DNA from 4 places in the Micromonospora halotolerans genome. Region 3 is predicted to be linked to each of the others. Evidence: riboswitches for the same ligand, from Rfam matches in the RefSeq annotation. Region 3 holds a riboswitch; each other region holds the start of a gene.
What was found. Region 3 has a riboswitch for cyclic di-AMP ahead of RMN56_RS08740 (coiled-coil domain-containing protein). Riboswitches for the same ligand answer to the same signal wherever they lie in the genome.
Positions count from the first base shown of each region.

Region 1: it holds a riboswitch for cyclic di-AMP, as region 3 does, so the genes downstream of both, RMN56_RS11190 (C40 family peptidase) here and RMN56_RS08740 (coiled-coil domain-containing protein) in region 3, are expected to answer to the same signal.
Region 2: it holds a riboswitch for cyclic di-AMP, as region 3 does, so the genes downstream of both, RMN56_RS01675 (C39 family peptidase) here and RMN56_RS08740 (coiled-coil domain-containing protein) in region 3, are expected to answer to the same signal.
Region 4: it holds a riboswitch for cyclic di-AMP, as region 3 does, so the genes downstream of both, RMN56_RS19270 (coiled-coil domain-containing protein) here and RMN56_RS08740 (coiled-coil domain-containing protein) in region 3, are expected to answer to the same signal.

Region 1 covers NZ_CP134876.1:2,363,454-2,369,079, reverse strand. The annotation lists gene RMN56_RS11200 (C40 family peptidase) at 1-215, shown strand, start outside; gene RMN56_RS11195 (N-acetylmuramoyl-L-alanine amidase) at 287-2,293, opposite strand; cyclic di-AMP (ydaO/yuaA leader) riboswitch at 2,551-2,686, shown strand; gene RMN56_RS11190 (C40 family peptidase) at 2,700-3,737, shown strand; gene dcd (dCTP deaminase) at 3,798-4,376, opposite strand; gene RMN56_RS11180 (pyridoxamine 5'-phosphate oxidase family protein) at 4,455-5,000, shown strand; gene RMN56_RS11175 (zinc metalloprotease) at 5,088-5,626, opposite strand, start outside.
Region 2 covers NZ_CP134876.1:360,114-365,739, reverse strand. The annotation lists gene RMN56_RS01690 (acyltransferase family protein) at 1-608, shown strand, start outside; gene RMN56_RS01685 (hypothetical protein) at 742-1,143, shown strand; gene RMN56_RS01680 (hypothetical protein) at 1,306-2,103, shown strand; cyclic di-AMP (ydaO/yuaA leader) riboswitch at 2,478-2,619, shown strand; gene RMN56_RS01675 (C39 family peptidase) at 2,821-3,663, shown strand; gene RMN56_RS01670 (alpha/beta fold hydrolase) at 3,768-4,517, shown strand; gene RMN56_RS01665 (CDP-glycerol glycerophosphotransferase family protein) at 4,526-5,626, opposite strand, start outside.
Region 3 covers NZ_CP134876.1:1,868,392-1,874,017, reverse strand. The annotation lists gene RMN56_RS08750 (helix-turn-helix transcriptional regulator) at 1-342, opposite strand; gene RMN56_RS08745 (carbonic anhydrase) at 537-1,205, shown strand; gene RMN56_RS08740 (coiled-coil domain-containing protein) at 1,273-2,292, opposite strand; cyclic di-AMP (ydaO/yuaA leader) riboswitch at 2,297-2,427, opposite strand; gene RMN56_RS08735 (metal-sensitive transcriptional regulator) at 2,671-2,970, opposite strand; gene RMN56_RS08730 (heavy-metal-associated domain-containing protein) at 3,073-3,282, shown strand; gene RMN56_RS08725 (DUF8832 domain-containing protein) at 3,318-4,298, shown strand; gene RMN56_RS08720 (heavy metal translocating P-type ATPase) at 4,313-5,626, shown strand, end outside.
Region 4 covers NZ_CP134876.1:4,043,094-4,048,719, forward strand. The annotation lists gene RMN56_RS19245 (cellulose binding domain-containing protein) at 1-132, shown strand, start outside; gene RMN56_RS19250 (hypothetical protein) at 196-600, opposite strand; gene RMN56_RS19255 (STAS domain-containing protein) at 1,037-1,396, shown strand; gene RMN56_RS19260 (SRPBCC family protein) at 1,524-1,976, shown strand; gene RMN56_RS19265 (hypothetical protein) at 2,001-2,510, opposite strand; gene RMN56_RS19270 (coiled-coil domain-containing protein) at 2,607-3,683, opposite strand; cyclic di-AMP (ydaO/yuaA leader) riboswitch at 3,689-3,819, opposite strand; gene RMN56_RS19275 (cation diffusion facilitator family transporter) at 3,963-4,877, opposite strand; gene RMN56_RS19280 (HelD family protein) at 4,968-5,626, opposite strand, start outside.

The sequences.
Region 1 (5,626 bases), 500 kb from region 3:
TCACCCACTTCACCGGTGCACAGTGGAACGAGGGCCGCAAGGTCTCCCGCTCCGAGGCCAGACCGGGTGACCTCGTCTTCTTCGGCAGCGACCTGCACCACGTCGGGCTCTACCTCGGCAACGGGGTGATGGTGCACGCGCCACGGACCGGCAAGCCGGTCCAGGTGTCGAGCATCAGCACCCAACCGCTCGCCGGCTTCGTCCGGGTCACCTGACCCGTCCCCGAGCCACGAGAAGGCCCCCGGTCCACCTGGACCGGGGGCCTTTCCGTCGAGCGTCGCCGCTGCTACCTGGGCGCGCCGATCGGGGACGGGAGGATCTGCACGTCGTCGAGGTTCGCGTACATGATCCGGTGGCCGAACTGGATCTGCACGTACTTGGTGTCGCCACGGACCACCGTCCGGTCGTCCGGAGCCGAACCGTCGAACGACACCGCCCGGTAGTACTCGCTCGGGAGGACGCCGCCGAGCGTGTACCGCTGGCCGGCCGAGAACGTGTACTGGAGCGGGGAGACACCCTGGAACGGGATGGTGGCCGGGTAGGCCTCCTTCTCCGGGTAGGCGCGGCCGTAGACCGGGATGGTGGTCTTCCCGGGCTTGGGCGTCACCACGAAGCCCGTCGACCACTTGGCGGTCGGCGCCGAGGCCGGGTTGTAGAACCAGGCCCTCTGGCCGAGGTACCAGATCGCCGTCCAGTCACCCTGCACGTCGGCCACCGCGTACGTCTGACCGGCCGAGGCGCGGGCGCCGTGGTCGGAGATGTACATGGTGTCCGGCGTGCCGTTCGGGCGCAGCCCGAGGTCGTTGACCAGCGGGGCGGTCGCGCTCGGCGCGGTGTGCAGGATCACCGCGGACGAGCCGCGCAGCGGACAGGGGGCGGCCGGCGGCACGGGGTCGGGGACGCCCGGCGGCTGCTGGTTGCAGCCGTAGAAGGCCGGCTGGTTGGCGGCGAAGTCCGGGTCGATGGTGACCAGGCCGGTGTGCGCGTTCCCGGTGGACCGGAACGGCGCCTTCATCAGGTCGAAGTAGTGCGACCAGTCCCAGTAGGGGCCCGGGTCCCAGTGCATCCCGGCCACGGTTCCGGCGACCGTGCCGGGGACGTTGTCGTGGCCGATGATGTGCTGCCGGTCCAGCGGGATCTGGAAGCGCAGCGCCAGGTGGCGGACCAGCTTGGCGGAGGCCCGGTACATCGCCTCGGTGTACCAGGTGCCGTGCCCGGCGAAGCCCTCGTGCTCGATGCCGATGGACTTGGCGTTGACGTACCAGTTGCCCGCCTGCCAGCCGACGTCCTTGGCCTTGATGTGCTGGGCGACGTAGCCGTCCACCGAGCGCAGCGTGTAGTGCCAGCCGAGGTAGGTCGGGTCCTTCACCAGGTTCACGCTCGGGCCGAAGTAGCCCTCGGTGTCGTGGATGACGATGTACTCGAGCTTCTGCTGTGCAGGCCGGTTGCCGATGTCGTGGTTGCCGTAGTCCCAGGTCTTGGTCTTGGGGATGTAATACTCCTCGTACGGCGCGGGGATCCACTCGCAGGCGAGCCGCACCGGGCACTCCAGGCCGTCCGGCCGCTCGGCCCGGCGCAGCCCGAGCCGGTGCAGCCCGGACTGGTCCGGCTTCACCGCGGTGGCGGCCAGGGTCACCCGCTGGCCGTCGTCGGTGGTCCGGGCCGCGCCCAGGCCGAGCTGGTCGTAGACCTCGTCGGCGAAGGCCGCCGCCGCGTCCTCGGTGTCCGCGCCGGAGTAGCGGGCCACCGCGCCGTACCAGGCCGCCGGGTCGGTGGCGGCGCCGACCGGCGAGCCCAACTGCTTCTGGTACGAGGCGAGCAGCGCCGCCCCGCCCCGGATGTTCGCGGCCGCGTCCGTGCGCAGCGTCTCCTCGGCGAGGCCGGTGAGCGCCGCGGCGGCGTCGAGCGTCTGCAGGGACGCCTGCGGCAGCACGTCCTCCGCAGGTGCGGCCGCGGTGGCCGGGTTGAGGGTGAGCGGCCGCGAGTCGTCGCCCCGCGGGTCCTCGTCCTCGCTGACGTGGCCGCTGGCCGGCGTCGCGAGGACGTGCTGGGCGTCGGTGAGGTGCATCGGGCCGTAGCCGCCGCTGGTGCTCGGCTGGCCCGGGTGGGTGTCCCAGCGCGACTCCAGGTACGAGACGCCGAGCAGGACGCTCTGCGGCACGCCGTACTCCGTCGCGGCGGCGGCGTACTGATCCTGGCGGTCGCTGGCGGGTTGGGCGGTGAGCGGTTGGGCTGCCACCGGGCCGGTCGCCACGAGTGCGGTGGCAGCCGCGACGGCTGCTGCCAGCAGCATCCGTCTGCCCGACGGCGGGGGTGAGAGGTGCATCGAACCTCCAGACAGGGATGGGGGTCACTGCGTCCTCACCCTCACCCCGCGCACCCTCCGGGTCAATACCTTTCCGCCAAGTAATCTCGTGTGAAGAAATCCTTCATTCCGGGCAGGTAGGCCGTACGGAGTGTCACGGCGTCCTGGGTTGCGGAACGATAACGACGCTCTCTACTCTGGTCAATCGTCGGCCGCGAGCTTCACCGTCCAACCCGGGTGGTGACGGTCCGACACCGCCGAGTCGCCTCCGGGCGAGCCGGGGACCCAGGTAACTGGGGTGAATCCGCAGTCACTGCGGTAGGGCGCCTCCCTTCCCGCCCGAACCCGTCAGCTAACCCGGTAGGCGGCCAGGAAGAAGGAGTACGGAAGCCCGGTGGCACACCATGCCCCGCGGCCACCGTCGGTCCGGTCGTTCGACCGATCGACGGCTGCGCCGCGTTCCCGCTGGTCCCGTTGCACCACCGCCCTCGCCGCCCTGGTCGGCGCGGCCGTCGTCCTGACCGGCGGCGCCACGGCGGCACACGCCGAACCGTCGGTCACCGAGATCGAGCGCCAGATCGACCAGGACTGGAACAAGCTCGAACCGGTCATCGAACAGGTCAACGCCACGCGCGAGCAGCTCGCCGCCAAGCGGAAGCAGGCCGCCGCGCTGGGCAAGCAGATCGCCCCGCTCCAGGCCCGGGTGGACGCCGCCCTCGGCCAGGTGGGTGGGCTCGCCGCCGACGCCTACAAGGGCGACAACAACCTCTCCACCGTCAACGCGCTGCTGGGCAGCCGGTCGCCGAGCGAGCTGGTCGACGGCCTCGCCCTGCTCGACCGGTTCGCGAACCGCCAGCAGGAGCAGGTGCGGACCGTCGCCGAGCTGCGCGACCAGCTCGCCGCCAAGAAGCAGCCGCTGGACGAGATGATCACCGAGCTGTCGCGCACCGAGGCCCAGCTCGCGGCCAAGAAGAAGCAGATCGACGCCGAGATCGTCAAGCTCCAGAAGCTGCGCCTCAAGGTCTACGGCAACGGCGGCGGCGGTCCGCTGCGCCCGGCGCCCTGCCCTGCCGGCTACCCCGGTGGCCCGGCCGGCGTCGCGGTCAAGTTCGCCTGCGCCCAGATCGGCAAGATCTACGTCTGGGGCGCCGCCGGCCCGGACCACTACGACTGCTCGGGCCTCACCATGGCGGCGTGGGCCAAGGCCGGCGTCTCGCTGCCGCACAACGCCCGGCAGCAGCACGACGTGACCAGGCGGGTGAGCCGGAGCGAGTTGCGCGCCGGTGACCTCGTCTTCTACTACAGCGACCTGCACCACGTCGGCATGTACGTCGGTGACGGCTGGGTGGTGCACGCCTCCCAGTCCGGCAAGCCGATCACGATGAAGCGCGTCGACGACGGCCAGATCAACAGCTACGGCCGCCCGGGCTGACCGGTCCGCAGGGGCTCCCGCGCCGCGGGGGCCCCTGCGCCGCTCCGGCCTGCCGGTCGGTCAGCGGGTCGGCCAGGTGCGCCAGCTCTGCCAGGAGCGGCTCGGGGTCGGGCCGCGCTGACCCTGGTAGCGCGAGCCGTACACCGCCGAGCCGTACGGGTGCTCGGCCGGCGAGGAGAGCCGGAAGATGCAGAGCTGGCCGATCTTCATGCCCGGCCAGAGCGTGATCGGCAGGTTCGCCACGTTGGACAGCTCCAGCGTGACGTGACCGGAGAAGCCCGGGTCGATGAAGCCGGCGGTCGAGTGGGTGAGCAGGCCGAGCCGGCCCAGCGAGCTCTTGCCCTCCAGGCGCCCGGCGAGCTGGTCGCCCAGCGAGATCACCTCCAGCGTGGAGGCGAGCACGAACTCCCCCGGGTGCAGCACGAACGGCTGGCCCTCGGGCACCTCCACCATCGAGGTGAGATCGTCCTGCTGCACGGACGGGTCGATGTGCGTGTAGAGATGGTTGTTGAAGACCCGGAACAACCGGTCCAGACGGACGTCGATGCTGGACGGCTGCACCAGCGTGGGCTCGAAGGGCTCCAGCGCGAGCGTGCCCGCCTTGATCTCGGAGACCAGGTCGCGGTCGGAGAGCAGCATCGGAACACCATAGCGACCGGTACGGGTGACCTGCGTGTCGGACTACATCTTCGTACACCTGTTCGATAGAATGTCCGCATGGCTTCCTGGTCCGAATTCGCCGCCGACGAGCCTCGACTCGCCGACGAGATCCGCCTCCTGTTGCAGCAGTACGGGCCGGGTTTCGGCTACCTCGCCACGGTCCGCGCCGACGGCGGCCCGCGCGTGCACCCGGTCTCCCCGGTCATCACCGACGACGGGCTCTGGTGCTTCGTCATCGACTCGCCCAAGCGTCGCGACCTCGAACGCGACGGCCGCTACGCGCTGCACTCCTTCCCGCCGGAGGAGAGCGACGACGAGGCCTACGTGGCCGGCCGGGCCATCCCGGTGACCGACCCGGCGACCGTCGCCCGGGTGGCCCGGATCGGCCGCGCCGCGCCGCAGGGCGACTGGCGGCTGTTCGAGTTCACCGTCGACGCGGCGATGCTGACCCGGCGCGACCAGGTGGCCAGCCCCGGCACCGGCCGGCCCGAGGTGCGCGTCTGGCTCGACCCGGGGGCCAACGCCCCGGCCCGGCGTGACCCGCTCGCCCCGGAAGGCCGGCGCGGCCGGCACGGCTTCGACACCCGCCGCTCGGCGGCCTGACCCCGTACCCGGTGGGTTCCGGCCCGAACAGAGGCGGCGCCGGCCCGTCCGAGGACGGGACCGGCGCCGGCGCGTGGTGCGCGGCGGTCAGGCCGCGCGGTAGGCGTTCCAGGCGGTCAGCATGCGGCTCGCCTGACCAGCGGTGAACTGGTACATGCACGAGTCGTAGGTGTAGTCCATGAAGTTGGTGATCGGGTCCTTGCCGGTGCCGGTGCAGGTGTCGCGACCGGTCGGGCACTCGTAGGCCGGCGAGGCCTCGGCCGGGGTGTCGGAGACGCTGTCACCCGAGCCGGAGCACCCACCCTGGAAGGTGTGGTAGAGGTTCAGCCAGTGGCCGATCTCGTGGGTGCCGGTGTCGCCCTGGTTGTAGTTGGTCGCGGTGCCACCCGGCAGCGACTCGCTCAGCACGACCACGCCGTCCATGCTGTTGAGCTTGCGCTGCGGGAAGGTGGCCCAGCCGAGCAGGTCGTCACTGAGCTCGCCCAGGTAGATGTTGAGCATGTTCTTGCCACCCTCGCGCAGCGAGGTCTTCATCGAGCGCTCGGCGGAGGAGCCCTCGACGATCGGGTACCAGGCGGCGTTGGTGACGTGGTGCACCTTGGTCAGCTGGAAGCTGAAGGCGGTGG
Region 2 (5,626 bases), 1.5 Mb from region 3:
AGCTGGTGCCGGAGGAGAGCCGCTGGTGGTTCACCCAGATCTTCCCGGTCACCCGCTCCTTCGAGTTCTGGCTGGGGGTGGCGGCCGCCGAGCTGCTGCGCCGAGGCCGCTGGCGCGGCCCCAACCTGACCGTGGCCAGCCTGCTCTTCGTGGCCACCTGGGTGGTGGCCGCGCTGTGGATCCGCGCCGAGTTCTGGGCGGCCCTGCTCGCGGCGGCCTACCTGCTGGTCATCACGGCGGCGGCGGACGCCGACGTGCGGGGCCGGCCCACGCCGTGGCGGTCCCGCGCGATGGTCTGGCTCGGCGAGGTCTCCTTTGCCTTCTACCTGGTCCACGTGCTGGTCATGAGGACCGTGCTGCGGCTCACCGGCGACTGGGGCACGGGCCTGGGCGGCTGGTCGGGCCCGCTCGCGGTGCTCGCCTTCCTGCTGGTCAACCTCCTGCTCGCCGCCGCCCTGCACCGGTGGGTGGAGATGCCCCTGATGCGCCGCCTCGGCCCGCCGCGCCGGGCCCGCCGGGCGCCGGCGCCGCGGATCCCCGCGCCGCGCGCGGCCCCCGGCACCCCGACCAGACCCGTCGAGTACGCCGGACGGCGCGACCCGGGCTGAGCCGGGCACGTCCGCCGGCCCGGTTCTCGCACCCGCCGCCTGTCCACCGTGGCCGGTGCCGAGTGCCCGGTGCGGCACCGCGACACGCCCGCGCGACGGTGCGATGTGGCGTCATCGGCGGTAGTTTGTACCCGTGCTGCCGATCGCGCTCACCTGTCCCGTGTGGTGGGTGGCGCGCTGGACCGCCCGGACGCTGGCCACGCTGGCCGTGCTCGTCGCCTGCTCGTTCGGCGCGGCCACGTTGCCGCTCGGCGGGCCCGCGACCGCACCGGTGGCGGCCACCGTGGTGGCCTCCGCCGAGGGTCTGTCCCTGCGCGCCGACGCCGCCGGGCAGCTCCGGGCCGCAGCCGACCCCGCCACCCCCGGCACCGGGCAGGACGTCCGGGGCCAAGCCGTCGACGCGCCGGCCCTGCCGGCGGGTCAGCCCCGGCCGGCGGCGACGCCCGGGGCCGTGACCCGCGCGGCGGACCGGTCGCTCGCCCTCGCCGGGCTGGTCCCGGCCACCGTCGGCTCCCGGGCGCCGCCCGCCCGCTGACCCCGCCCGCGGGCCGACGGCCCGCGCCCGCCGCACGCACCGAACCTCACCCCCGCACCCGCCCGCCGGGCGGCCCGGCGGCACCCGTTGCCGCCGCGCCCGCCGCCCTGCGCGGTCGTGCGGACACCTCTCCACCACGTTCTCTCCCGTGAGGTGCCGACCATGCCGCAGACCGTTCTCTACCATTTCCTCACCGAGGTGCCCGAGGCCGCCGCCATCTGGTCGGCCCTGCTCCTGCTCGCCCTCGGCCTGCTCGCCGTGCTGGTCGCCCGCCCGGAGCGGGACGGCGCTTCCGATCCGGCCCCCGACCCGGCCGTGGAGGCGGCCGCCCGCCGGGCCGACCTGCGCCGCTACGCCGACGAGGTGGCGGTGGCCGCCGCCGGCGCCGCGCAGACCGCCCGGCGGCGCCGGGAGCAGTGGCTCACCGCCCAGGACGAGGCCGACCGGGCCTGGCGGGCGTACGACGAGGCCGAGGCCGCCGCCCGCCGCCTGGCCCCCGCGGCGGCCCTGCCCGCGCCGCACACCCCGCGCACCCCGGCCGAGTACGCGGCCCGGGAGCGCTGGCTGCACCACGCGGCGATGACCGCGCACTGGCGGGGCGACCTGAGCGCGCGGCAGCTCGCCGACGTGCTGGCCCACCGCAACGGGTGGGACCCGCGCCGGCACCCGGCCGAGCAGGAGATCGTCCTGGCCCGAGCGGTACGCGAGAGCCGCCGGGCGGCCTGGGCGGCGGCCGCGGAGCGGGAGCGGCGGGCCTGGCGGGACGCCGAGCTGGCGGCCGAGGCGGCGCGGACCCTGTCCGCCGAGTCCTACGCGGCGGCCACCGCGCTCCGTCCCGGCCGTGCCGAGGACCCGGTCGCGGCGGTGGAGGGCCGTGACGACGCGGCGACGACCCGGCTCCCGGTCCCGGTGCCGGCCGCGGTGCCCGGCGCCCGCTGGCGCCCCGCCCGTGCCGGCTGACCCGGACCCACTCGCGAGGACACCGCCCGGGACGGCGGCACGCCGGGCCCGACCGGTGCCGCCCCGGGCGGAGCGACGTCGACCGAATTGTTATCCGAAATGTGGTGAGCCCGATCACGGGCATCCCGGAAACGGTCATCGAGGACAGAGCGGCCGATCGACGACCGCAATTCCGCGCCGGTCGCCACCGAATGTCCGCTTTCCGCCGTGCGGTGCCGCCGTAACTGCTCGTCCCATTGAGTGAAGTGAGTGACGACTGCTCCGGTATCCGTAGTCGTGCACGAGGTTTACGCAGGTGGGAGCGCTTGGCAGCAGGAGTGCCCACCGGTAGTGTCGGCGCGTCCGGAGCGGTTTCCGATCGCAAGAGGCGACGCCGCGCCGACCCGCCTAATCGTGCTCACACGAACCGGGGACCCACAGCAACACCGGGGTGAATCCGCGGGCCACGGCTCGCGGTAGGGCGTACTTCCCGCCCGAATCCGTCAGCTAACCCGGTCGGCGGTCACGGAAGGAGTGCCATTCCTCGTGCTCACCACCCCCCGCTCGTCCCCCCGCCTCCACGGCATCGTGGTGCCGGCGCTCGCCTGACGGCGACCTGACCCGGCCACCCCCCGACCGCCCGGCCCCCGGGCGCTCCCCTTCCGCGGCGACCCGCCGCCCCGCCAGCGCGCGTGAGCTCCTCCGCGCGTGGGGCCGGTGTGTGCCGCGCACGCTCCCGTGGAGGAACCCGTGAAGCATCACCTGAAGCGTCAGCTGCGGCGTCTCGTGACCGAGCGCCCGTACCAGATCATCGCCGGCTCGGCCGCCGCGCTCGTGCTGGCCGGCGGCGCCGGCGCCGCCCTCACCGCCGCCGACGAGGCCCCGGTCCACCGGGAGAACACCGCCGCGGTCGCCGAGCTGGGCTCGCGGCTCGGTGAGGTCGCCAGCCGGGGCGAGGCCCGGGTCGCCATCCCGTCGCCGTCCGCCTCGCCGAGCGCGTCGCCGTTGGTCGCGAAGGCCGCCGCCAAGGCCACCACCGACCCGGACACCACCCGGAAGGCGAAGCCGAAGCCGCCGTCGACCAAGGTCCTCGACTACGAGTACCAGGCGCAGACCCAGTACTGGAACTGCGGCCCGGCCGCGGTGCGGAACGCGCTCAGCGCGAGCGGCGTCGAGACCACCCAGGAAGCGATGGCCGGCCCGCTCGGCACCACCGAGAGCGGCACCAACTCGGCCGAGGACACCACCCGCGGCCTGAACCAGATGGTCAAGGGCAACCCGTACCGGACCCACATGTTCGGCGGCTCGGCGAGCCCGGCCGAGATGGACCAGCTCCAGGCGGACGTGGTCAAGGCGATCACCGATGGCCGGGGCGTGGTGGTCAACGTGGCCGGCGACGCCACCGACACCGACGGCGGCTGGCACTCGTTCCCGGGCGGCCACTACATCGCCGTGGTCGGCTACAAGAACGACGGCCGGACCGTCCGGATCGCCGACTCGGCGAACCCGGCGCTGCCCGCGTACTGGGTCAGCACCATCGACCTGGCGAACTGGGCGGCCACCCGCGGCTACTCCGCCTGATCGCACCCTTCCCCGTCGGGCACCGGCTCCACCGAGCCGGTGCCCGACGTCGTCGTGCCGGCCGCTCTCGCGCGTCGTGTCCGTCCGGTGGCACACTGCGCCCTATGGGCGACACGACGGGTACCCGCCAGCTGCTGCTGCACGGCATGGGCGCCACCGGTGAGGTGTGGCTGCCGTGGGCGCCGCTGCTGGAGCGCCACTGGGCGGGGCGCTGGCTCGCCCCCGACCTGGCCGGGCACGGCTGGTCGTCTCCGCTGCCGGAATACTCCTTCGAGGCCCTGGCCCGGCGGGTGGTCGAGGGGTTCGGCCCGGTGGCCGAGCGGCTCGGCCCCCGGGACCGGCTCGTGCTGCTCGGCCACTCGCTCGGCGGGGTGGTGGCGCTGGCGCTGGCCGCGCGGTCGCGGCGGCTGCCGGTCGACGCGGTGGTCGGGCTCGGCATCAAGGCCGTCTGGTCCCCGGCCGACCTGGAGAAGACCAGCGAGCTGGCCGCCCGTCCGGTGACCTGGTTCGCCACCCGGGACGAGGCGGCCCGCCGCTACCTGCGGGTCTCCGGGCTGGCCGGGCTGTTCGCCCCCGACCACCCCGTGGTGGAGGCGGGGTTGCGCCGGGAGGACGGCCGGTGGCGGCTGGCCATGGATCCGGCCGCCTTCGCGGTGGGGGAGCCCCGGCTGCCGGCGCTGCTCGCCGCCGTCGACGTCCCCGTGCTGCTGGCCCGCGGGGAGCAGGACCCGATGGTGACCGACGCGCAGCTCAAGGAACTGGGCGTCCCGGTCGCCACCCTGCCCGGCCTGGGCCACAACGCGCACGTCGAGGACCCCGCGGCGGTGCTCGCCCTGCTCGACGCGTACCTCTGACCGTCGGGTCAGGCGGCGGGGGAGGGGACCGGGGAGCCGTCGCGCGGGGCGGGCGCGGTCGGGACCGGCGCGAGCTGCCGGCGGGCGGCGTCGAGGAAGACCTCGGCGTACGACTCGGCCGGGAAGTCGCCCAGGTAGCGGGCCCGGGTGGCCCAGCGCGCCGCCGCCTTCGGGTCGGTGTCCAGCAGCCCGGTCAGCACCTCGTCCACGTTGGACATGTCCCGGCGCAGCACGTAGCCGGAGCCGGCCAGCGGGAACCGCGCGACGAAGTCGTCCCCGTCGACGCCCATGTCGGTGACCGCGTATGGCTTGCCCGAGTAGAGCCAGTCGGAGATCACCCCGGAGACGTCCGAGACCAGGGCGTCGGCCCGGTTGACGCACTCGGTCAGGGTCAGCTCGCGGGCGGCCGCCGCGCCCCACAGGTGCGCCCGCCCGGTCCGGGCCCGGTCGGCGGCGAGCAGCTCGGTGAGGCGGGCCAACTGCCGGGCCGAGGCCGGGTTCTGGGTGGTGTACGGGTGCGCCCGCAGGATCACCGTGGCCCCCCGGTCGAGCAGCCGGCGGATCAGCGTCTCGGCCACCGGCAGCGAGCAGTAGTCGGCGTCGGCGTGGTGCCCGGTCCAGGTGGGGGTGTACAGCACGGTCGGGTGGGCGAGCCCGGTGACCGGCTCCCGGCGTACCTCGATCGCCTCCACCTGGGGCCGGCCCACCACGACGAACTTCTCGGCGGGGATCTCCACGCCGGCCCGGGCGTACCGCTCGATGGCCGCCGGCCCGGCCACGAAGATCTTGTCGAAGATCGCCGAGACCGGGTTGGCGCTGGGCGCCTTGTCGCTGTCGCCGTGGTGCAGCTGCACGTGGGTGAGCTGCGCGAAGCGGATGCAGTGGCTGTTCTTCGCGCCGTGGTTGACGTAGAAGGCCGCCCGCAGGCTCGGCACCAGCGCCTCGTCCATGGTCTTCAGCGTGGGGCAGAAGACCACGGGCGCGCTGGTGGCCGCGGCCACCGTCGGGAGGAACTCGGGCTCGCGCAGCAGCACCAGGAACGGCCGGCCGATCCGCTCCAGGTAGGGCAGCCACATGGTGACCTGGTACTCGGAGCCGGGCGGGGCGGA
Region 3 (5,626 bases):
TCAGCTTCCGGTCGCCGGCTCCGCGAGCGGCTCGGCGGTGAAGAGGGCGAGGAGGGCACCCACCTGCTGGTCGGCCTCGGCCGGGTGCCGGAAGTGCCCGTTCGGGTTGACCGTGTACTCGTTGCGGCGGCCCACCCGGGTGCGGCGGAGGTAGCCGCCGGCCTCCAGGTCGGCGACGATCGCCTGGGCGGCCCGCTCGGTGACCCCCACCTCGTCGGCCACGTCCCGCAGCCGGGCGGTGGGGTTACGGGCGATGGCCAGGAGCACGTGCCCGTGGTTGGTGAGGAAGGTCCAGTTCCGGCCGCTGCCTTTCTCACCTGGTGTCGTCGCCATGATGGTCATGGTATGGCCCCCGCGTGTCCCGGTCCTGTCGAGGCGGCCGCCCGGGGGCGCCGTCAAGATCGGACGGACGTATGAAATCCGTATCACGTAAATCTTGACGTACCTTGGACTGCGTGTGACCGTGGGTGCCGAGGCCGCCTCCGTCGCCGGCCGGCTGACCAGGGCGTTTTTGCGCGAGGACGAGGTGAGGATCAGTGCCGCCGACCACTCCCGAGCAGGCGCTCGCCGAGCTCTACGCCGGTAACCACCGGTTCGTCACCGGCGCCCCGCGCCATCCCAACCAGGACGCCGGGCACCGGGCGGCGGTCGCCGACGGCCAGCACCCGTTCGCCGTGATCGTCGGGTGCTCCGACTCGCGGCTCGCCGCCGAGATCATCTTCGACCGGGGCCTCGGTGACCTCTTCGTGGTCCGCACCGCCGGCCACACCGCCGGCCCCGAGGTGCTCGGCAGCGTCGAGTACGCGGTGACCGTGCTGGGCACCCCGCTCGTGGTGGTCCTCGGCCACGACTCGTGCGGCGCGGTCCAGGCCGCCCGCGAGGCGGTCCGCACCGGCACGTCGCCGTCCGGGCACCTCGGCGCGGTGGTGGACGCCGTCGCGCCCAGCCTGCTCCGGGCCGGCCGGGAGGGCGTCGAGGACCTCGACGGGATAATCGACATCCACATCGCGCAGACCGTGGAGGCGCTGCTCGCCCGGTCCACCGTCCTCGCCGACGAGGTGGCCGCCGGGCGGTGCCTGGTGGCCGGCCTGTCGTACCGGCTCAGCGCGGGCGAGGTGCGCACGGTGGCCCAGGCCCCGGCCCCGGCCCCGGCCGGTGCGGTGCCCGCCCCGGCCGCGCCCGCGGACCCGGCGCTCGCCAACTGACGGCGGTCAGGAAACGTCGAAGGGGCCGGCCCGCGCGTCGCGGGCCGGCCCCTTTCGGCGTACGTCGTCAGAGCAGCGACATGTGCACGTGGTCGGTGTGGTCGGAGGGCCCGCTGTAGGACTTCCAGCCGGTGGCCGGGAACCAGATCTGCCGGTTCCAGATCACGTAATAGATGCCGAGCCGGTCCGCGTTGCGGATGAGGAAGGCGGCGACGTTGTTGCCGTACATCCGCTGGTCCTTCGTGCGCCACGAGGAGAAGCCGCTCTTCTGCAACGACCAGTCGCAGGCGCGGCCCTTCGGGTGCTCGAACGGCCCGCCGTTCCGGTGGCAGCCCACGAAGCGGTTGAAGCCGGCCCGCTTGACCTCCTTGTACGCGTGCAGCGTGCGCGGGGTGACGCAGCCCGAGGTGGTCGGGTCGTTCTCGCTGCACGACTCCGGCTTCCAGTCGCCGTCCGAGGTGCGGCCGGGGCCGACGCGGGCGACCGGCGAGGTGGCCGAGACCAGGCCGCCGGTGAAGCCGATCCCACCGACCAGCTTCAGCGCCTTCTCCGTCTCGGCCTTCTCGCGGGCCATCGCGTTCTTCTGCTTCTCCTGCTCGCGGACCTCGATGTCGAGCGCGATCTTGGCCTGCTCGGCGCGGTTCTTCGCGGCGTTGATGGCGGCGAGCTTCTGCGAGTTCAGCAGGTTCAGCTCGTCGAGGGCGGCCGCCCGCCGGACGAACGAGTCCGGCGTGTTGCTCTCCATCAGCATGGCCATGGCGCCCATCCGGCCGGTCCGGTAGGACTGCGCGGCGATCTGGGCCACCTGCGGGCTCAGCGCGTCGAGCTCGCTCTGTGCCGCCTTCACCTCGAGGGCGAGTTGGAGCTGGCGCTTACGGGACGTGTCGAGCTTCGCCTTGGCCTGGAGGTAGGCCCGGTTGGCGGCGTCGATGGCCTCGGTGATGAGGGGGTCGTCCTCCTCCTCGGAATGCCCCGAGGGGGTGGGGGTGCTCGGAGCGGCCGTCGCCGGGGTCGGCCCCACCAGCACGGTGAGCGCGCCCAGCACGGCCACCACGGGGGTCAGCCAGCGGCGCAGGGGTGCCGTCACAGTGTTCCCTTCCGTCGGCCGCCGACCGGGTTAGCTGACGGGTTCGGGACGGAAGTGGCCCCTACCGCTCGCGCGGATTCACCCCATGTACCTGGTTCCCCGGCTCGCCCGCGGGCGATTGGGCGGCGGCACCGCTGGCGCCGGTGCGCGCCTTCGGCGGTGACCGGCAGCGAGGTTACCCGAGAGTCCTCCCGGTGTTCTACGTCCGGAAGCCGACCAATAGCGAGAATTCGTCCTCGCCCTGCGTGACCAGGATCGCGTTTCAGATCCGCCGTCACGCTGCGGAGTGTCACCATGCGGCCTGCGTGCTCCCCGCGGCGCCGGACCCGCCCGCCGGCGCGCCGGTCCGGCGACCGCCGAGGCCGTCCGACCGGCCGGTCAGCCTCGCTTCATGAGGCGGCCCACGGCGGCCATCATCTCGGTGGCCATCTCGTCGGCGCGGCCCTCGGCGGCGCCCTCGTGCATGCAGTGCCGGGCGTGCCCGTCGAGCAGGCCGAGGCCCACCTTGTCCAGCGCGGCCTGGATGGCGGAGATCTGGGTCAGCACGTCGATGCAGTAACGGTCGTCCTCGACCATCTTCTCGATGCCGCGAACCTGGCCCTCGATACGGCGGAGCCGCGCGAGGAGCTGGTCCTTGCTGGCGGTGTAGCCCCGGGTCGGGGTCGTCGGTGCGGTCATGACGCAAGGATAGCGTACCCCTCGGGGGTATGGTACGGTCGTCTCGTGGCCGATACCCCCACCGGGTAACGGTAACGACAGCGGCGGAAGGGAAGAAGCGCGATGGTCACCACCACGTACCAGGTGCAGGGCATGACCTGCGGGCACTGCGTCAACTCGGTCAGCGCCGAGGTGAGCGCACTGCCGGGCGTCACCGACGTCCAGGTCGACCTGGCCTCCGGCCGGGTCACCGTCACCAGTCAGAGCCCGCTGGACACGGACACCGTCCGCGCCGCCGTCGACGAGGCCGGTTACGACCTCGTCGGGGCGTGACGGGTCCGCGGACCCGAAGGAACCGAGGTACCCCGATGAACACGGCGACGAAGCTGAGCGGCTTCGCCCTCGGGCTCGCGGCGGTGTTCGGCACGGCGTACGGGGTCGGCCACCTGGCCGGCCCCGTCACCCCGGCCGTCGAGACCCGCCACGACGCCACCGACGCCGGCCACGACTCCGGCGGAACCGACCACGGTGACGGGGGCCACGCGGCCACCGCCACCGCCCACCTGCCCGGCGGGCTGCTCGTCTCCGACCACGGCTACACGCTCCAGCCGGTGACCGCCCCCGCGGGCGAGTTCGCCTTCCGGATCACCGGCCCGGACGGACGGCCCGTCACCCGCTACGACGTGGCCCACGACAAGCGCATGCACCTGATCGTGGCCCGCCGCGACCTCTCCGGCTTCCGGCACGTCCACCCGGAGCTGGCCGCCGACGGCACCTGGCGGGTCGCCTCGCCGCTCGCCGGAGCCGGCGTCTGGCGGGCGTTCGCCGACTTCACCCCGACCGGCGGCGAGCCGCTCACCCTCGGGGTCGACGTCACCGTCCCCGGCGCCCTGGAGCACCGGCCGCTGCCCGCGCCGGTGACCCGCACCACGGTCGACGGCTACACGGTCACCCTCACCGGCGCCCCACAGCCCGGTCGGACCAGCCGGCTCACCCTGACCGTCAGCCGGGACGGCCGGCCCGTCACCGACCTCCAGCCCTACCTCGGGGCGTACGGGCACCTGGTGGCGCTGCGCCAGGGCGACCTGGCGTACCTGCACGTGCACCCGGAGGGCGCGCCCGGCGACGGGCGGACCCCGGCCGGACCGGCGGTCACCTTCGCCGCCGAGGTGCCCTCGTCCGGCGCGTACCGTCTCTACCTGGACTTCCGGCACGGCGACGCGGTGCACACCGCCGAGTTCACCGTGCTGGCCGGGGACCAGGCCACGCCGGCGCCCGCCGCGCCGGCCCCCACGACCGCACCGACCCCGGACGCCGACCACGGCGCTCCCGGGCACGGGCACAGCTGACCGGAGGTGACGAGATGACATCCGCCAGGTCCCTGCCGGTCGCGCCGCACCTGATCGAACTCGCGATCGGGGGCATGACCTGCGCCTCCTGCGCCGCCCGGATCGAGAAGAAGCTCAACCGGATGGACGGCGTGGAGGCCACGGTCAACTACGCCACCGAGAAGGCCACCGTCCGGTACGCCGACGAGGTCACCCCGGCCGAGCTGATCGCCACCGTGGAGAAGACCGGCTACACGGCCGTCGTCCCGCCGCCGCCCGCGCAGGTCGCCGCCGGGGCGCCCGCCGAGCCGGTGGACGAGCTGCGCGGGCTGCGTACCCGGTTGTGGGTGTCGGCCGTGCTGACCGTGCCGGTGATCGTGCTGGCCATGGTGCCGGCCTGGCAGTTCGACTACTGGCAGTGGCTGTCGCTGACCCTGGCCGCCCCGGTCGTGGTCTACGGCGGGCTGCCGTTCCACCGGGCCGCCTGGATCAACCTGCGGCACGGCGCGGCGACCATGGACACGCTGGTCTCGCTCGGCACCCTCGCCGCGTTCGGCTGGTCGCTCTGGGCCCTCTTCCTCGGCGATGCCGGGATGCCCGGCATGACCCACGCGTTCCGCTTCGACATCACCCGCACCGACGGGGCCGGCAACATCTACCTGGAGGCCGCCGCCGGGGTGACCGTGTTCATCCTGGCCGGCCGGTACTTCGAGGCCCGCTCGAAGCGGACCGCGGGCGCTGCCCTGCGCGCCCTGCTGGAGCTGGGCGCCAAGGACGTCGCGGTGCTGCGCGGCGGGCAGGAGACCCGGATCCCGGCGGACCAGCTCGTCGTCGGCGACCGGTTCGTGGTCCGCCCCGGCGAGAAGGTCGCCACGGACGGCGTGGTCGTCGAGGGGACCTCGGCGGTCGACGCCAGCATGCTCACCGGCGAGTCCGTGCCGGTCGAGGTCGCGCCGGGCGACACCGTGGTCGGTGCCACCGTCAACGCCGGCGGCCGGCTGGTCGTCCGCGCCACCCGGGTCGGCGGCGACACCCAGCTCGCACAGATGGCGAGGCTGGTGGAGCAGGCGCAGACCGGCAAGGCGGCCGTGCAGCGGCTCGCCGACCGGATCTCCGGCGTCTTCGTGCCGATCGTGATCGCCCTGGCCGCCGGCACGCTGGGCTGGTGGCTGGGCACCGGGGGCGGCACGACCGCCGCGTTCACCGCCGCGGTGGCGGTGCTGATCATCGCCTGCCCGTGCGCGCTGGGGCTCGCCACGCCGACCGCGCTGCTGGTCGGCACCGGGCGGGGCGCCCAGCTCGGCATCCTGATCAAGGGCCCGGAGGTGCTGGAGTCCACCCGCCAGGTC
Region 4 (5,626 bases), 2.2 Mb from region 3:
GGGTCCGCGGTGACGCTGCGGGACGCCGGCTGGAACGGCAACCTCGGCGTGGGTGGGGTCACCACAGCGGGCTTCACCGGCACGTACACCGGCGGCAACCGCGCGCCGGCCCCGTCCTGCACCGCCCGCTGACCGGACCGGGAACAGCGCGTGGCCGCCCCCGTCCCCGGGGGCGGCCACCGTCGCGTCCGGGGCTCAGCCGTCCAGGCCGGCGGGGGAGTTGGGGCGGTCGACGTCGACGAACTCGATCTCGTCGACGTCCCGCTCCCGGCTGCCGGCGGCCCGCGCGGCGGTGCCGGCGGCCCAGCCGATCGCCGCGCCGGCCAGGGCCGCGGCGATGAGCAGCGTCCAGGGCAGCGCCGGCCGACGGCCGGCGAGCGCGTCGAAGGCGAGGGTGGCCCTGCGGCGGGCCTCCTCGGCGGCCGAGCCGACCAGGTCGGTGGCGTCGTCGGCGAGGCCGGAGGAGTTGCGGCGGGCCGACCGGGCGGCGTCCCGCACGCTGTCCCCGGCGGAGCCGGCGGCGGAGAGCAGGTGCTGCCACGCCTGGTCGGCGACCCGCTCGGGCTTGCTGCGGCGGTCCAGCAGGGTGGATCCGAACATGGTGTTACCTCCTCGGGGTGCCGAAGTCCGGCGGCCAGATCGGACTCCGGGTGTCATCCGGCGCGTGACGGTTCGCTCACCGGGGCCAGTGCCCCCAGCGGAGCCGGCGCAAACCCACCGGGGTGGGCCGGGTCGCGCCGATCGGCGCGGGACCGGACGAACCACGCGGACGCGCCGGGGGCGGGTGCCACCCGGGCGTGCGCCCGCCCGCTACCCTGGGTCGGCGGATCGGCCGGGCCTACCCCGGCCGATCGACCGGTTGGGACCCCGCGCCGCGGGGAAACAGGAGCCCGAAGGTCCGGATTGGGATGCCCAGGTGTGCCCAGTACGCGAATTGCTCATCCCGAGGGGTGGCGACCGAGGCCGTCGGAGGAATACTCTCGGTCGCGGCCCGCGTACTGATGAGGCGCCCGTACGGGCGAGTGGAGGTGCTCGCGTGAGCCTGTCGATCGTGAAGTCGGTGCTGCCGGGTGGTGTGGTCCAGATCGCCCCGCGAGGGGAGATCGACGTCGACACCGCGTACGAGGTGCGGGAAGCGATCGCCGAGGTGCTCGCCAAGGGCCGGCCCTCGCGGATCGAGCTCAACATGCGGCTCGTCACCTTCATCGACTCCGTCGGCATCAGCGCCATGGTCGCCGGCTTCCAGACCTGCGAGGTCAGCGGCGTCAAGCTGGTGGTCACCGAGCCGAGCCGCTTCGTGCACCGGCAGCTCTGGGTGACCGGCCTGCTCGGCCTCTTCGGCGCGCCCGAGCCCTGGTTCGCCGACAGCACCCCCCAGGTGCTTCCCGGCGCCTGATCGACCTCACCCCTCGCTGATCGAGTCCCGCTCGCCGACCTACCGCCAGCCGGGACCTTCGACCCGTTGCCAGCCCGGCTCCGGTACGGGACGATCGTGCGAATCCACGACGGCGAGGGGGTGCCGCTTGCTCAGCAGCGACAGCTTCAGCTACACCGTGCAGGCCCGGTGCACGAGGGCCCACGCGGTGGCTCTGCTCGGCGACCTGAGTCGGCAGGGTGAGCTGCATCCGCTGATCGTCCGGGTCCGTCAACTGCCGGCCCGTCCCGGGGCGCTGGCCAGCTACGCGATCACCGACCGGCTGGCGCTCGGCCCGCTGCACTTCCCGGTCACCTACCAGGCGGACGTGCTGGTCGCCAACGAGGACGAGGTCGTGACGGTGGCGCGGCAGCAGCCGGCCACCACGGTGCGCAACCACACCCGGCTGCGCGACGAGCCGGACGGGGTGGTGCGCATCGACGTGGAGATCACCCTCTCCGCGCCGGCGCCGCTGTTCGGCTACGCCTTCCGGCAGGCCCGTGCGGCCCACCTCGGCCTGGCCAGCCGGCTCGGCGCCACCCTGGAGGGGCAGGCGTCCTGACCCGGCCACCGGCGGCGGCGCGGCTCAGCCGCGGCGCCCGGCGGACACCGGTCGCCGGACCGTCGGGCGCGCCGGCCGGAGCCGCCCCCACGGCTTGTAGGTGGACAGCACCGTCACGACGAGCAGCAGCGTGCTGGAGACGGTGGGGGCGACCACCAGGTCGACGCGCAGGTGGTCGTCGGCCGCTCCGGCCAGCTCACCGAGGTGCCGGACCCGCGGGGTGAGCAGGAGCAGCACCAGCGTGAGCACCACGGTGGTGACGGCGAACTTCACCAGCACCCAGCGCCAGCGCAGCAGCCCCCACGGGGTGAGCAGCGCGCTGGCGAGCCCGACCAGCCAGACGAGCACGCTCAGCGGGGCGAACAGCCAGGTGACCAGCAGCGCGGCGGCCGGGTAGACCACCTCGGGGTCGGCCCCGCGCAGCCCGGCCACGCCGAGGGCCAGCAGCACCAGGTCGGCGCCGAGCCACCCCAGCGAGGTGACCAGGTGCAGGATGAGCAGGGCCTTGCGCCCGGCGGGGGAGAGTCGAGTCATGCCCCCGATGCTCGGCCGTGGCGGGCGCCGCGTCGTGGGCCGCGCGGCGACACCCGGCCTACGTCGTGGCGCGTAGGCCGGGTGCCGGAGCGCGGATCAGTACACCGACAGGTGCACGTGGTTGGTGTGGTCGCTGGACGGGTCGCCGTTGCCCCCGCTGTACGACTTCCAGCCGCTGCTGGGCAGCCAGATCTGTTTGAACCAGATCACGTAGAGCACGGCGAGCGCGTCGGCGTTGCGGATGAAGTAGGCCGCGAGGTTGTTGCCGTACGTCTTGTCGCCGCCGGTGGCCACGCCGCCGAAGCCGCTCTTCTGCGCGGCGAAGTCGCAGGCCCGCCCCTTCGGGTGCTCGCCCGAGCCGCTGGGCCGGTGGCAGGAGACGTAGCGGGTGAAGCCCGCCGCCTTGGCCTGCTGGAGCGCGTGCAGCGTACGCGGGGTGATGCAGCCGTCGGCCGGGGTCGGGTCGTCGACGCTGCACGACTCCGACGGCCAGGAGCCGTCGGCGTTCCGCTTGGCCGGCTTGGCGTTGGCCGAGGAGGTGCCCTGCACGCTGCCGCCGCCGCTGCTGGACGCCCGGTTGTTCGCCACCTCCAGGGCGCGTTCGGCCTGCTGCTTGCGCTTGGCCATCACCGCGACCTGCTTGCGCTGCTCCTGGATCTCGCCGGTGAGCGCGGTCTGCGTGCGGGTCGCCTTGTCCCTGGTGTCGAGGAGGTCGCGGAGCGCCCGGTCCTCGTGCGCGGCCACCTGCTCCAGGGCCGCGGCGCGGTCCATGAAGCCCTCCGGGCTGGTGCTGCCGAGCAGCGCCGCGGCCGTGCCCAGCCGCCCGGACCGGTACGCCACCCCGGCGATCTCGCCGACCTTCGCGCCGCGCACGGTCAGCTCGGCGTTGACGGTCTTGAGCTGGGCGGTGAGTTGCTGCTGCCGGGTCACCGAGCGGTTCAGCGCGGTGCGTGCGTCCAGCCAGCCCTTGCTGGCCGCGTCGAGCTGGGCGCGCAGCGCGGGGGTGCCGCCCTCGTCGTCGCCGGGCGCGGCGGCGAGCAGGCCGGTCGGGGAAGCGGCCGTGGTCGCCGAGGCGGGGGAGACCGGCGCGGTCACGACGCCGAGGGCGAGCGTCGCGACGAGCAGGGCCGCCAACCGGGCGGCCGTCCGTCGTACAGGTGCCACTGGGGGCATTCACGTGTCCTTCCGTCAACCGCCGACCGGGTTAGCTGACGGGTTCGGGACGGAAGATCCCTACCGCTGACGCGGATGCACCCCACGAACGTGGTTCCCCGGCTCGCCCGTGCGGGCGATTAGGCGCTGGCCACCGCGGGCGCCGCTGGGCGCCGCCCGGCGGGGGCCGCGGTCGAGCCTACCGGCGCTGTGCCGGGGCGGCTCTGCTGGTGGGAGCCGGTGTCCCGGACAAAACCGGCATAGGTGCACAATAACCACTTGGATTTAAGATTGCCCTAATTACCACTCGACTGCGCCGCACGCGCCGGGAGACGCTCCGGGTTCGATCTGCAACGTGGCGTGATCGATGGAGAAGTCCTCGTGCAGGGCGGTACGGGCGGCCGTCAGCACCTCGCCGACCTCGGCGCCGGGGGCCATGGTCAGGTGCGCCGACGCCACCTCCATGCCCGAGGTGAGCGTCCAGACGTGCAGGTCGTGCACCTCGGCGACGCCGGGCACGGCGGCCAGCCGGTCGTGCACGGCGGTCACCTGGAGGTGCTCCGGGGCGGCCTGCACCAGGATCCGGACCGCGGCCCGGCCGAGCCGCCAGGTGCGGGGCAGGATGAACAGCCCGATCGCCACGGCGACCAGCGGGTCGGCCCACCACCAGTCGGTTATCGCGATGACCAGGGCGGCGCCGATCACGCCGAGCGAGCCGAGCAGGTCGCCCAGCACCTCCAGGTACGCCCCGCGCAGGTTGATGCTCTCCTCGGCGCCGGCGCGCAGCAGCGCGAACGCGCCGATGTTGGCGAGCAGGCCGAGCACCGCCACGGCGAGCATCGGCCCGGCGAGCACCTCCGGCGGCTCGCCGAACCGGCGTACCGCCTCGACCAGGACGTAGACGGCCACGGCGCCGAGCAGCACCGCGTTGGCCAGCGCGGCCAGCACCTCCAGCCGGTAGAGCCCGAAGGTGCGCTGCGGGTCGGTGTCGGCGTGCCGGGTGGCGGTGATCGCGGCGAGCGCCATGCCGATGCCGAGGACGTCGGTGAACATGTGCCCGGCGTCGGAGAGCAGGGCCAGCGATCCGGTCGCGAAGGCGGCCACCGCCTCGACCACCATCAGGGCGGTGAGCAGCGCGAAGGCGCCCCAGAGCCGACCACGGTGACGCTGCGCCGCGTTGGCCACCGCGCCGCTGTGGTCATGACCTGCGCCCACGCCCACACCCTCTCGTCCGCCGCCCCGGCCGGGCTCAATCTATGCTCACATCGCTATGTGTGCAAGTGAACGCCGGACGAGGCGCCGTCGTCACCCGACCGGGTCGAGCGTGGTGAGCCGCTGGGTGGCCCGGGAGAGCGCCACGTACAGGGTCCGGACCCCCGACCCCGGATCGGCCCGGATCTCGCTCGGGGCCACCAGCACCACCCCGTCGTACTCCATGCCCTTGGCCTGGAGGCTGGTCACCACCTGGAGCCGGCCGCCCAGGTCGCCCAGCCACCCGGCCACCTCGTCCCGGCGCGGCACCGGCGTGATCACGCCCACCGTGCCCTCGACCTCCGCGAGCAGCGCGCGCGCCGCCGCCGCGGTGGCGTCGGGCAGGTCGGCGGCGGGCACCGTCCGCTCGACGGGGGCCACGCCGGTGGAACGGACCGCGGTGGGCAGCGCCAGATCCGGGTGTACGCGGTGGATCTCCGCGGCCGCCACGGCGAAGATCTCCGCCGAGTTGCGGTAGTTGGTGGTCAGCTCGTACCGGTGGCGGCGGCGCCGGCCCAGCGCCTGGTCCCGGGCCCGGGCCAGCTCCTGCGGGTCGCCGGTCCAGGCGGTCTGCGCCGGGTCGCCCACCACCGTCCAGGAGGCCAGCCGGCCGCGCCGGCCGACCATCCGCCACTGCATCGGCGAGACGTCCTGCGACTCGTCGACGACCACGTGAGCGTAGTCGCGGTAGTCCTCCGGGCGCTCCCGGGCGG